2 regions of the Variovorax sp. LG9.2 genome follow, and region 1 is predicted to be linked to the other one. Evidence: predicted binding sites of a transcription regulator. Region 1 holds the regulator's gene; the other holds the start of a gene.

Region 1 (5,152 bases):
AGTGCAGTGCGAAGTGCTGCGCCTAAGCGCCCAGCCCACCGGACCGATGCTGGCCGTGCAGTTCCTGCTGGACTGCGGCGTTGCAGCCCTCTTCGCCTGGCAGTATTCGGTATCGCACGCGCTTATCTGGATCACCATGATCGCCGCCAGCACCGCATGGCGCGGCTTTTTTCCGCAAGTGCTGCCCAGCTCGCTGACGCCCGAGAACCTGCAGCCTGCGCTCCGCCTGCACACCTTTCGCATCGCAGTACACGAGGCCGCGCACGGTGCGGCAGGCGTACTGTTGTTCAGTCCGACCGACCCGGTGGTGCAACTGCTGCTGGCCGTCGTCATCATGGCGATGACGCTGTCGTCGGCGTTCTCGGTGTCGTATCACACGCCCGCGATGCAACTGGCGATCTCGCTGCTGCTGGTGCCGATGATCGTGATGAGCCTCACCTACGGCCAGCCGGTGATGGTGACGGCGGCGGTCCTCGGCATCGGCCTGCTTGCGATGGTGTGGAAGCTGGTGTCGGAGCGCTCGCGCCAGCTCGAAGAAAACATCAGCCTGCGCCACAACGAGAGCGCGCTGCGCGTGCAGGCGCTGGCTGGCCTGCGCGCGTCGGAACAGGCGCAGGCCGAGCGTCTCCGGTTCTTTTCAGCCGCCAACCACGACCTGCGGCAGCCGGTGATGGCGATGGGCCTGCAGGCCGAAGTGCTGCGGCAGCAACTGCGCGCCGGCGAAAGCGCCGCCGTGGTGCAAGGCTCCGTCGATGCGCTGTCACGGGCACAGCAGGCGCTCGAAGGCTTGACCAACCAGCTGCTCGAAATCGGTCGCATCGAGGCCGCTGCCGACCCGTTCACGTTGACCGCGGTCGCCCTCGCACCGCTGCTGAACGAGTTCGCACGGCAGGCAGGCAGCGGCCGGGTGCGGGTGCGTTGCCCGGCCGAAGCCATCGTGTGGACCGACACGGTGGCGCTGCGCCGCATCGTCGCCAATCTGGTCGACAACGCTGTCAAGTTCGCACCCAATGGCCGCGTGTTGCTGGCCTGTCGGCGCCGGCCGGACGGCTGGCGCATCGAGGTGCGCGACAGCGGCATCGGCATCGCTTGCGAAGCGCAGGAGCGGGTGTTCGGCGACTTCGAGCAGGTCGGGAACGTGGAGCGCAATCTACAGCGTGGGCACGGGCTGGGGCTGGCCATCGTGCGGCGCCTGGCGATGCGGCTGGGGGTCCAGATCACGCTGCGGTCGCTGCCGGGACGCGGCTCGGTGTTCGGCTTCACGCTGCCATCGGCCCCTCGCGATGCGCACCCCGACCGCACGGCACGCGCCGCGACCGCGGCGGCGACCAGCACCGCTGCGCTCGACGCCATGCCGCTGGCGCCCGGCTTGGCGGTGCTGGTGGTCGAAGACAACGCTGTGGTGGCCGACAGCCTCGCGGCCCTGCTGCGCCAATGGCAGGCGCTGCCACGCATCTACGAGAGCGCGGCCGAGGCGCTGGCGCTCGCCGACCTGCAGGCCATCGACGTCGCGCTGTGCGATATCCGCTTGCCGGGCAAGCTCGACGGTATCGACCTGGCGCGACGCCTGCAACTGCAAAAGCCGTCGCTCACGATCGCGCTGATCTCGGCCGATATCGATGAAGCGACGCTGCACCTGGCCCGCGAGCGTGGCTGGCATGCGTTGCGCAAGCCGGTGCAGCCGGCGGAGCTGCGCGGGATTTTGTTGCAGGCGCGGCGGTAAACCGACGCCTTACAGCGCCTTGCGCAGATTCGCCGGTGCGATGCGCAGCGCTTCGCGGTACTTGGCGACGGTGCGCCGCGCACATTCGATCCCCTGCTCTTTCAGCATGTCGGAAATCTGGCTGTCCGACAGCGGCTTCTTGATGCTCTCGGCGCTCACGAGTTGCTTGATGAGCGCTCGCACTGCCGTGCTGGATGCATTGCCGCCGGTTTCGGTTCCGAGCGCCGAACCGAAGAAGTACTTGAGCTCGACCGTGCCGTAAGGCGTCGACATGTACTTGGCCGTGGTCACGCGGCTGATGGTCGACTCGTGCAAGCCCAGCTCGTCGGCGATCTCACGCAGCACCAACGGGCGCATGGCGAGTTCTCCGTGCACGAAAAAGCTCTTCTGCCGCTCGACGATGGCGTTGCTCACCCGCAGGATGGTGTCGAAGCGTTGCTGGATGTTCTTGATGAACCAGCGCGCCTCCTGCAGCCGCTGCGACAGCGCCTGGCTGCCCTCGCCCTTGTGCGCCTTGAGCGCGCCGGCGTAGATGTCGTGCACGCGCAGACGCGGCATCACGTCGGGGTTGAGCATCACGCGGAACTTGAGCGTTGCGCCACGACCGGTGCGGGTGACGATCACGTCGGGCACCACGATGTTGCGCTCGACATCGACGAAGCGGCGGCCCGGCTTGGGCTCCAGCTTGGCGATCGCCTGCAGCGCGCTGCGCACTTCTTCTTCGTTGCTGCGTGTGAGCGTGGCCAGACGTTTGAAGTCGCGCCGCGCGAGCAGCTCCATCGGCTGCTTGCAGATCAGGATCGCAGTCTTGCGGATCTGCTTTTCTTCGGCCGTCTCGTTCTCATGGGCGAGCGCCTTCAGCTGGATTGCCAGGCATTCGCCGAGATCGCGTGCGCCGACGCCGACCGGCTCCAGGCTTTGCAGCAGGCCGAGCGCCACCTGGAAGTGGTGGACGAGACCGTCGAACTGGTCGTTGTCATCGCCCGCGAGGCCCGATGCCAGCGCTGGCAACGAGTCTTCGAGATAGCCATCGTCATTCAACGATTCGATCAAAAAACGCAGTGCGGCCTGGTCGTTTTCGTTCAGCCGCAGGCTCAGTGCCTGTCGGTGCAGGAAGGATTGCAGCGACTCCTGGCTGCGCGCGAGCTCGGTGGCGTCGGTGCGCTCGCTGCCGTCGTTCGGGCCGAGGTTGTTGCTGCTGGCTGGCGCCTCGCCGCCCCATTCCCCATCGTCCGGCGTCATCTCGACCGTGCCGTCGCCGCCCCAGTCGGGCTCCTGGTCGGACATCTCGGCGGCCGGCGCTTCGGTCTCGCTGGCGGTGGTCGCGGTGCTGGCGCCGTCGGCACTGGTCGCGAGCGCGCTGGGCGCGAACTCGCCGTCGCTCTCGCTCTGGCGGTCGCTGTCGTGCTCTTCGCGCGGCGCTGGCGCGTCGGACACGTCGATGCCGAACTCTTCGCGTGCGGCTTCTTCGGCCGTGCGCTCCAGGAACGGGTTGTCGTCGAGCATCTGCTCGACTTCCTGGCTCAACTCGAGCGTGGACAACTGCAAAAGCCGGATCGACTGCTGCAGCTGTGGCGTGAGCGCCAAATGCTGCGAGACACGAAGAGAAAGACCTTGCTTCACGGACAGCCTGCCAGACACACTCTGTTCAAGAAACACCGCAGAACCGGCTTTGCCGGGCTGTTGGTGTTGCCCCCGGTCAGGGGGTGGAAGAAGCGACACGCAGTGCGCGACGACCTGGGGGCGAGCAACAAGTTCACATCCGGAAGTGTTCGCCGAGGTAGACGCGTCGTACCTCGGCGTTGTCGACGATCTCCGAAGGCGTGCCCTGTGCCAGCACTTGCCCGTCGCTGATGATGAAAGCGTGATCGCAGATGCCCAGCGTTTCACGCACGTTGTGGTCGGTGATCAGCACGCCGATGCCGCGCTCTTTGAGAAAACTGATGATTCGCTGGATTTCGATAACGGCAATCGGGTCGATGCCGGCGAAGGGTTCATCCAGCAGGATGAAGCGCGGCTGCGTGGCGAGCGCACGGGCGATTTCGACCCGCCGCCGCTCGCCGCCCGACAGCGACAACGCCGGCGAGTTGCGCAAATGTTCGACGCGCAGGTCGTTCAGCAGCTCGCTCAGCCGCTCTTCCATCCGTGCCTTCGATATCGGGACCGCCCTGCCGGACTCGTCGGTGTCTAGCTGCAGCTCGAGCACGGCCCGCACGTTCTCTTCGACCGTGAGCTTGCGGAAAATCGACGCCTCCTGCGGCAGGTAGCTCAGACCCATGCGCGCGCGCTTGTGGATCGGCATGTGCGCGATCGGCTCGCCGTCGATGGTGATCTCGCCCGCGTCGGCGCGAACCAGCCCGACGATCATGTAGAACGAGGTCGTTTTTCCGGCGCCGTTCGGGCCGAGCAGCCCGACCACCTCGCCCTTTTGCACGCCGAGCGACACATCCTTGACGACCGTTCGGCTGCCATAGGTCTTTTTGAGGCCGCGCGCTTCGAGGCGGCTGCCGACGTCGATCGTGTCTGCGTTTTCGATCACTTGCGCGGTTCTCCGCCGAGCGTGGTGCTCTGGCGCAGGCCGGAGCCTGCAGCGGGGGTGGCGGGCACCGTCGTGGCCGGCGCGGCACTGGAACCCGAGCCCGGACCGGACGCAGGCGGAGCCGCTTTGGCGCCACCGGCTGCCGACGCCGGAGCGCGCGGCGTGAGCACCGCCCTGACGCGACCACCCGAAGCACCGGCCGCGACGCTGGCGTCCGGCGGCAAGGTAGAACCGTTGACCGTGAAGGTGTCGTTGCTCTGGTCGTAGACGATCAGCGGGCCGGTGGTTTCGTCGTTGACCTTGGTGCCGATCAGCCGCCGCATCACGGCATGGCCGATGAACTTGACGTTGTCGGCGCGGCTGTCGTATTCGATGCGATCAGCTTCACCCTCTGTCCACTCGTCGCCCGGGGCGTCGCGTTTCTGCTTGTAGTAAGCCAGCTTGCCCGGCTCGGGCGTGACCACGCCGTATTGGTAGCCCTCGGGGTCCTGGCGCACGTCGATGCGGGCGCCGCGAATCACGATCGTGCCCTTGGTGACGAACACCTTGCCGGTGAAAACGCTGGTTTGCTTCAGGTCGTCGTAACGCAGCGCGTCCGACTCGATGTTCATCGGCTTCAGTCGGTCGGCCTTTTCGGCATGCGCCGGCAGGCCGGTGCCGAGTGCCAAGGCGAGCAATGCACCAAAGGTGATCGCGAAAGCAGAACGAAAGGAGCGAAGGGGGGATTTTGAGCGCAGGGTCATAGAGGCACGAAACTTGCTGCGCATTGTATGCGGCCAACTGACACGACCTTGACGAAAAAGCCCGCCGAAGCGGGCTTCTCAAAAAACGCGTGTGACAGCTTCAACCTTTGCGCGCTTCGGTGATCAGGTAATTGGCGACCTGCAGCG
Region 2 (5,152 bases), on a different contig from region 1:
CGCAGCAGGCTGATCAGCGGGTTGAACATGCGCGCCAGGAACTCGAAGCGGCCGATCGCGAAGCCCGCCGGAATGCCGACCGCCGCCGCCAGGCCGAAGCCCACCGCGACACGTTGCAGCGATGCGAGAACGTTCCAGCCCACGCCCTGGTCGTTGGGTCCGTTGCTGTAGAACGGATCGCTGAAAACCTTGACCGCTTGCAGCCAGGTTTCCCACGGTGCGGGAAAGGTGCCGGCACTTCGTACGGCGATCAGTTCCCAGATCAGCACTAGGATGCCGAAGCCCGCGAGCGGCGGCAGCACGCGCATCCAGAACTTGCGCAGGTCGAGCGGCTTGCGCACGCCCGATGCCGAGCCACTGGGGGTCGCAGCGGGCGCACGCACCGGGCTTGTTGCGACGGCCGCATTCGCCGGCAGCGGGACTGCGGCGGAAGCGTCGAGCGGAGAGTGAAAGACGGCGCTGACCATGCTGTGCTCCTTAAGCGTGAACCTTGAAGCCGTCGGCGTAGGCCTTCGGGTTTTTGCCATCCCAGACGATGCCGTCCATCAACTTGCTGGTGCGCATCGTGTCTTTGGGCACCGGCGTCTTGCTGGCCGTGGCGGCCTGCTTGTAGAGGTCGATGCGGTTGATCTCCGTCGCGACCTTGAGGTAATCCGGATGCTCTTTCAACAAACCCCAGCGCTTGTGCTGTGTCATGAACCACATGCCGTCCGACAGGTACGGAAAATTGACCGCGCCGTCGTTGTAGAACTTCATGTAGTTCGGGTCGTCCCAGCTCTTGCCCATGCCGTTGGTGTAGCGGCCGAGGATGCGCTGGTTGATGGCGTCGACGCTGGTGTTGACGTAGCTCTTTTCGGCGATGGTTTCGGCCATCTTGTTTTTGTTCTGCAGACCGGTGTCGATCCAGCGGCCCGCTTCCAGAATCGCGGCCGTTACGGCGCGGCAGGTGTTGGGGTATTTTTTGGTGAACTCGGCGGTGGTGCCGAGCACCTTTTCCGGATGGTCTTTCCAGATGTCTTGCGTCGTGATGGCCGTGACGCCGATGCCGTCCATGATGGCGCGCTGGTTCCAGGGCTCGCCCACGCAGAAGCCATCCATGTTGCCGATGCGCATGTTGGCCACCATCTGCGGAGGCGGAACGACGATCGACTTGACGTCCTGGATCGGGCTGATGCCGTTGGCCGCTAGCCAGTAGTTGAGCCACATCGCATGGGTGCCCGTTGGAAAGGTTTGCGCGAAGACGTATTCGCGCTTTTCGCTGGCCATCATCTTGGCGAGCGACGGGCCGTCGACCGCGCCCTTGTCAGCCAGCTTCTTGCTCAGGGAGATGGCCTGTCCGTTGTTGTTGAGCGTCATCAACACGGCCATGTCCTTCTTGGGGCCGGCGATTCCCAGGTGCACGCCGTAGACCAGGCCGTAGAGCACGTGGGCGAAGTCCAGATCGCCATTGACCAGCTTGTCGCGCACGCCGGCCCAGCTGGCCTCTTTGCTCGGCACGATCTTCACGCCGTACTTCTTGTCGATGCCGAGCACCGATGCCATCACGACGCTGGCGCAGTCGGTCAGCGGGATAAAGCCGATCTTGACTTCTTCTTTCTCGGGTTTGTCGGAGCCTTGCGCCCAGACGGCGGCACGCAAAGCCGGGTCGAGGCCGACCGCGCCGAGGGCGGCGGCTTGCAAGATCTTGCGGCGACTGAGCTTCGTTTTAAGCAGATCGGTCATTGAGGGGCGAACTCCGAAAAAATGAAAAGGATGAACAAGGCCAAAAGACAAAGACAAACGGCAAAGCGAAAAACAAAAAAGGCGTCCTCACCGCGCATGTGCCGCTCGAAAGCGAGCGCATGCAGATAAGGACGCCTTTGTCCGTTGGGTCGGCGACACCCGCCATTGGATGTCGCCTGCCTGAAGACCGTCGTTGGTCTATGCGAGAGCTGAGTGCAAGCAGCGTGCCAGCATTGCGGCCACTGTGATTGCTACTCAATCGATAGCATTGAAGCTAGGCTGAGATTGGTTTCGGAGAAGATTTCATCCGAAATTGCAATTTCGCACTTCGTTTGTGCAATGCACCATTTCAGCTGCCGATGGGCAGGTAGTCGGCCATCGAAAGCACTGATTCGGCGACATCGACCACCCGCCGGTTCTGGTTCATCGCGGTTTGCCGAAGCATCTGGTGCGCCTCGGGCTCAGTCAGTCGACGATGCGCCATCAACAAGCCTTTGGCGCGCTCGACGAGCTTGCGTTCGTTCAGGGCGGTACGCACGGCGTCGAGTTCGTCGCTCATGGCCTGGAGGCGTTGCGCCTGCTCCTGCATCATCTCGAGAATCGAGCGTTCGAGCTGATGGCCGTACGGCGCTGCGGCGGAAGTGAGTCCGCCACCGGCTACTTGCGGGCCAGGCTCGGCGCCCGGTTCGTCGAAAAAAGCGGTGGCTGCTGTGTCAGGCTCTCCGGCCAGTTGCTCGAGCAGGACCTCGTACGACTCGGCTTCTCCGCGTGCCTGCAGCGTCTTGTCGCAGCACAGGTCGCGCAAATCCGCGGCCAGCCGATCTTCGACATCCTTCATGGCGTCGATGCGCAGTGAGCAGCAGTCGAACCAGACCGCGCTGAGTTCGGGGTCGAGCGGCACGCCGGCGGGCGCGGCGCATGCGATTCGGCGCAAACGTTCAAGTTCGGCGAGTTCGGCGTCCGGTTCGCGCTCGCGCCAGAGCTGGCTCATTGCCGGCCCGGCAAAGTCGGCGAACACGTGAAAGCAGCGCTCCTGCGCGGCGATGAGCTGAAGCCACTGCTGCTGGCGCAGCGGATCGTTCTGTTCCGTCGCAAAAGCCGCGGCACCGCAGGCGCGCTCCTGGCCGGCGAACTCCTTGCCCTGCATGAAGTTGAACATCGCCGCCAACAGGCGCGAAATTTCTGGGTCGGTGGCGCCGTCGGCCGCCTCGAACACCACGGCCAGCAGGCCGGCAATCAGCTTCGCGAAGGCCGCTGTCGCTTCTGCAGCACTGGTTTCCAGCGCACCGACGCGGCGACGCAGCGTGGGAAGGGCGTCCAGCCCGGGCAGCACCCAGGCGATGCGGCTGAACAGGCGAGTGCCACTGCCCGCACGCCGGCCTTCGCTCTCGAGGAAGTCGAACGCGACCCGAACCTCGCGTTCGAAGCGTCCGCATTCACCGATCTGGGCGCTGCGTTGCGCCGCGAAGCGACGTCCTTGCGAGGCGAGCAGCACGTTGGAAAGCCCGCGCTCGCGCTGCAGCGCGTGAACCAGCCGGCCGATGGTGCTGACCAGTTCGCTGGTACGCGCCAGCTGCTCTAGCTCATCGATTTCGCATCGCCTGGCTGCGACCAGAAAGCTCAATCCTGAATTCATGTGTGGGGCAATAGGAACTGACGGGCATCCAGCAACATCCGTGCCCCGATATGGGGACCACCCTAAACTCGCTGGATGCTTTTATTGGGAATCGAATCATCATGCGACGAAACCGGCGTGGCGCTGGTCGAATCGCAGGGCACGGCACTGCCGATGTTGCAGGCGCATGCGTTGCACAGCCAGATCGCCATGCACCAGGCCTACGGCGGCGTGGTCCCCGAGCTGGCGAGTCGTGACCATATCCGGCGCGTGCTGCCGCTGACGCAGGGCGTCATGGCCGAGGCCGGGCGCTCGCTCGCAGAGATCGATGTCGTCGCCTACACCCGGGGGCCGGGGCTGGCGGGCGCGCTGCTGGTCGGAGCGGGCGTGGCCTGTGCGTTGGGCGCGGCGCTGGGCAAGCCGGTGCTCGGCGTCCATCACCTCGAGGGGCATTTGCTCTCACCGTTCCTGAGCGCCGATCCGCCCGAATTTCCTTTCGTTGCACTGCTCGTGTCGGGCGGTCACACGCAACTGATGCGGGTCGACGGAGTGGGTCGCTACCAACTGCTCGGCGAAACCATCGACGATGCGGCGGGCGAGGCGTTCGACAAGAGCGCCAAGCTGATGGGTTTGCCCTATCCCGGTGGCCCGTGGTTGGCCAAGCTGGCAGAGCAGGGCGATCCGATGGCGTTCAAGCTGCCGCGGCCACTGCTGCACAGTGGCGACCTCGATTTCTCTTTCGCGGGGCTGAAGACCGCCGTAATGACCCAAGCGAAAAAGCTGGGAGGCGAACTGGAAGCGCGCAAGGCCGATCTCGCGGCGTCGACACAGGCTGCGATCGTCGAAGTGCTGCTGAAGAAATCAATGGCTGCACTGGACCAAAGCGGACTCGACAGGCTGGTGGTGGCAGGTGGCGTAGGTGCCAACCACGCATTGCGCGAGCAGCTGAATGCGGCGTGCGCGAAGCGCGGTGTGCGGGTGCACTACCCGGAGTTGCATCTGTGCACGGACAACGGCGCGATGATTGCCATGGCTGCGGCCATGCGGCTGCAGTCGGGGCTGGAAGAGGCGAGCGAGCGCTACGCCTTCGACGTCAAGCCGCGATGGCCAATGGCGTCGCTGACCACGTAGCGTGGGCCGGAACGCCGCGGGGTACAGGTCGAGCGCCGACGTCGGCACCGACGCTGGAAGGCAGCGGCAACACATCCAGCACCTTGCGCCAGAGTTGCGACCATTGCGGCCAGTCGTGTCCGCCTTCCGTCGTGAACACGCGGTCTTGCGGCAGCGCATCGGCCAGCAGCCGGTGGTTTGAAGCGAAGCGGTCCGCCAAGCCGAAGCCGAGGTAGAGCGGCGGCAGCTTTTCGGCAGATTTCGCGCTGGCATATTGCTGCAGCCAAGGCCAGAGTTGGCGGTCGACTTCCTCGTCGGGCGCGGGGCCTGTCGGGGCTTTCCAAGCGCGCAGACCACCGGCTTTATGAATCTCCGCACCCAGCGGGCGTCGGCCGAGGTATGGCGCCAGCGCCACGATGCCTTCGACGGCACCGGGGCGGGCCAGCTCATGAATCAACGCGCCGAAACCGCCGATCGAGATTCCGACCAGCCAGAGCGATTTGTATCCGGCAGCGCGTTGTGGCGCGAGCACGTCGGTATGCAGGCGCTCGATGAACGTCTGGTCGTAGTAGTACGAAACGTTGGCGTCGACCAACAAAACGTCCGCCGCCAGATTGCGTTCCTGGACAGCGCTGACAAACCCCTCACGCTCGAACGCGTCGGGTTGCAAAAAAGCTCCCGGCAAGAACACCAGGAGGGTGTCTG

What was found. Region 1 encodes sigma-54, which starts transcription at its own class of promoters, with help from an activator protein. Its sites were predicted from a motif close to TGGCANGNAANCTGCTTT; they were not measured.
Region 2: the regulator sigma-54 is predicted to act here: its motif matches at 1,935-1,952, upstream of QN413_RS08715 (CmpA/NrtA family ABC transporter substrate-binding protein).

Annotation. Positions count from the first base shown of each region.
Region 1 is NZ_JASJXB010000028.1:11,003-16,154, forward strand. Features, by position in the region: gene QN413_RS21505 (hybrid sensor histidine kinase/response regulator) at 1-1,723, shown strand, start outside; gene QN413_RS21510 (RNA polymerase factor sigma-54) at 1,733-3,346, opposite strand; gene lptB (LPS export ABC transporter ATP-binding protein) at 3,480-4,259, opposite strand; gene lptA (lipopolysaccharide transport periplasmic protein LptA) at 4,259-5,005, opposite strand; gene QN413_RS21525 (thiol:disulfide interchange protein DsbA/DsbL) at 5,106-5,152, opposite strand, start outside.
Region 2 is NZ_JASJXB010000006.1:177,069-182,220, reverse strand. Features, by position in the region: gene ntrB (nitrate ABC transporter permease) at 1-467, opposite strand, end outside; gene QN413_RS08715 (CmpA/NrtA family ABC transporter substrate-binding protein) at 478-1,722, opposite strand; gene QN413_RS08710 (nitrate- and nitrite sensing domain-containing protein) at 2,072-3,358, opposite strand; gene tsaD (tRNA (adenosine(37)-N6)-threonylcarbamoyltransferase complex transferase subunit TsaD) at 3,434-4,468, shown strand; gene QN413_RS08700 (alpha/beta hydrolase) at 4,431-5,152, opposite strand, start outside.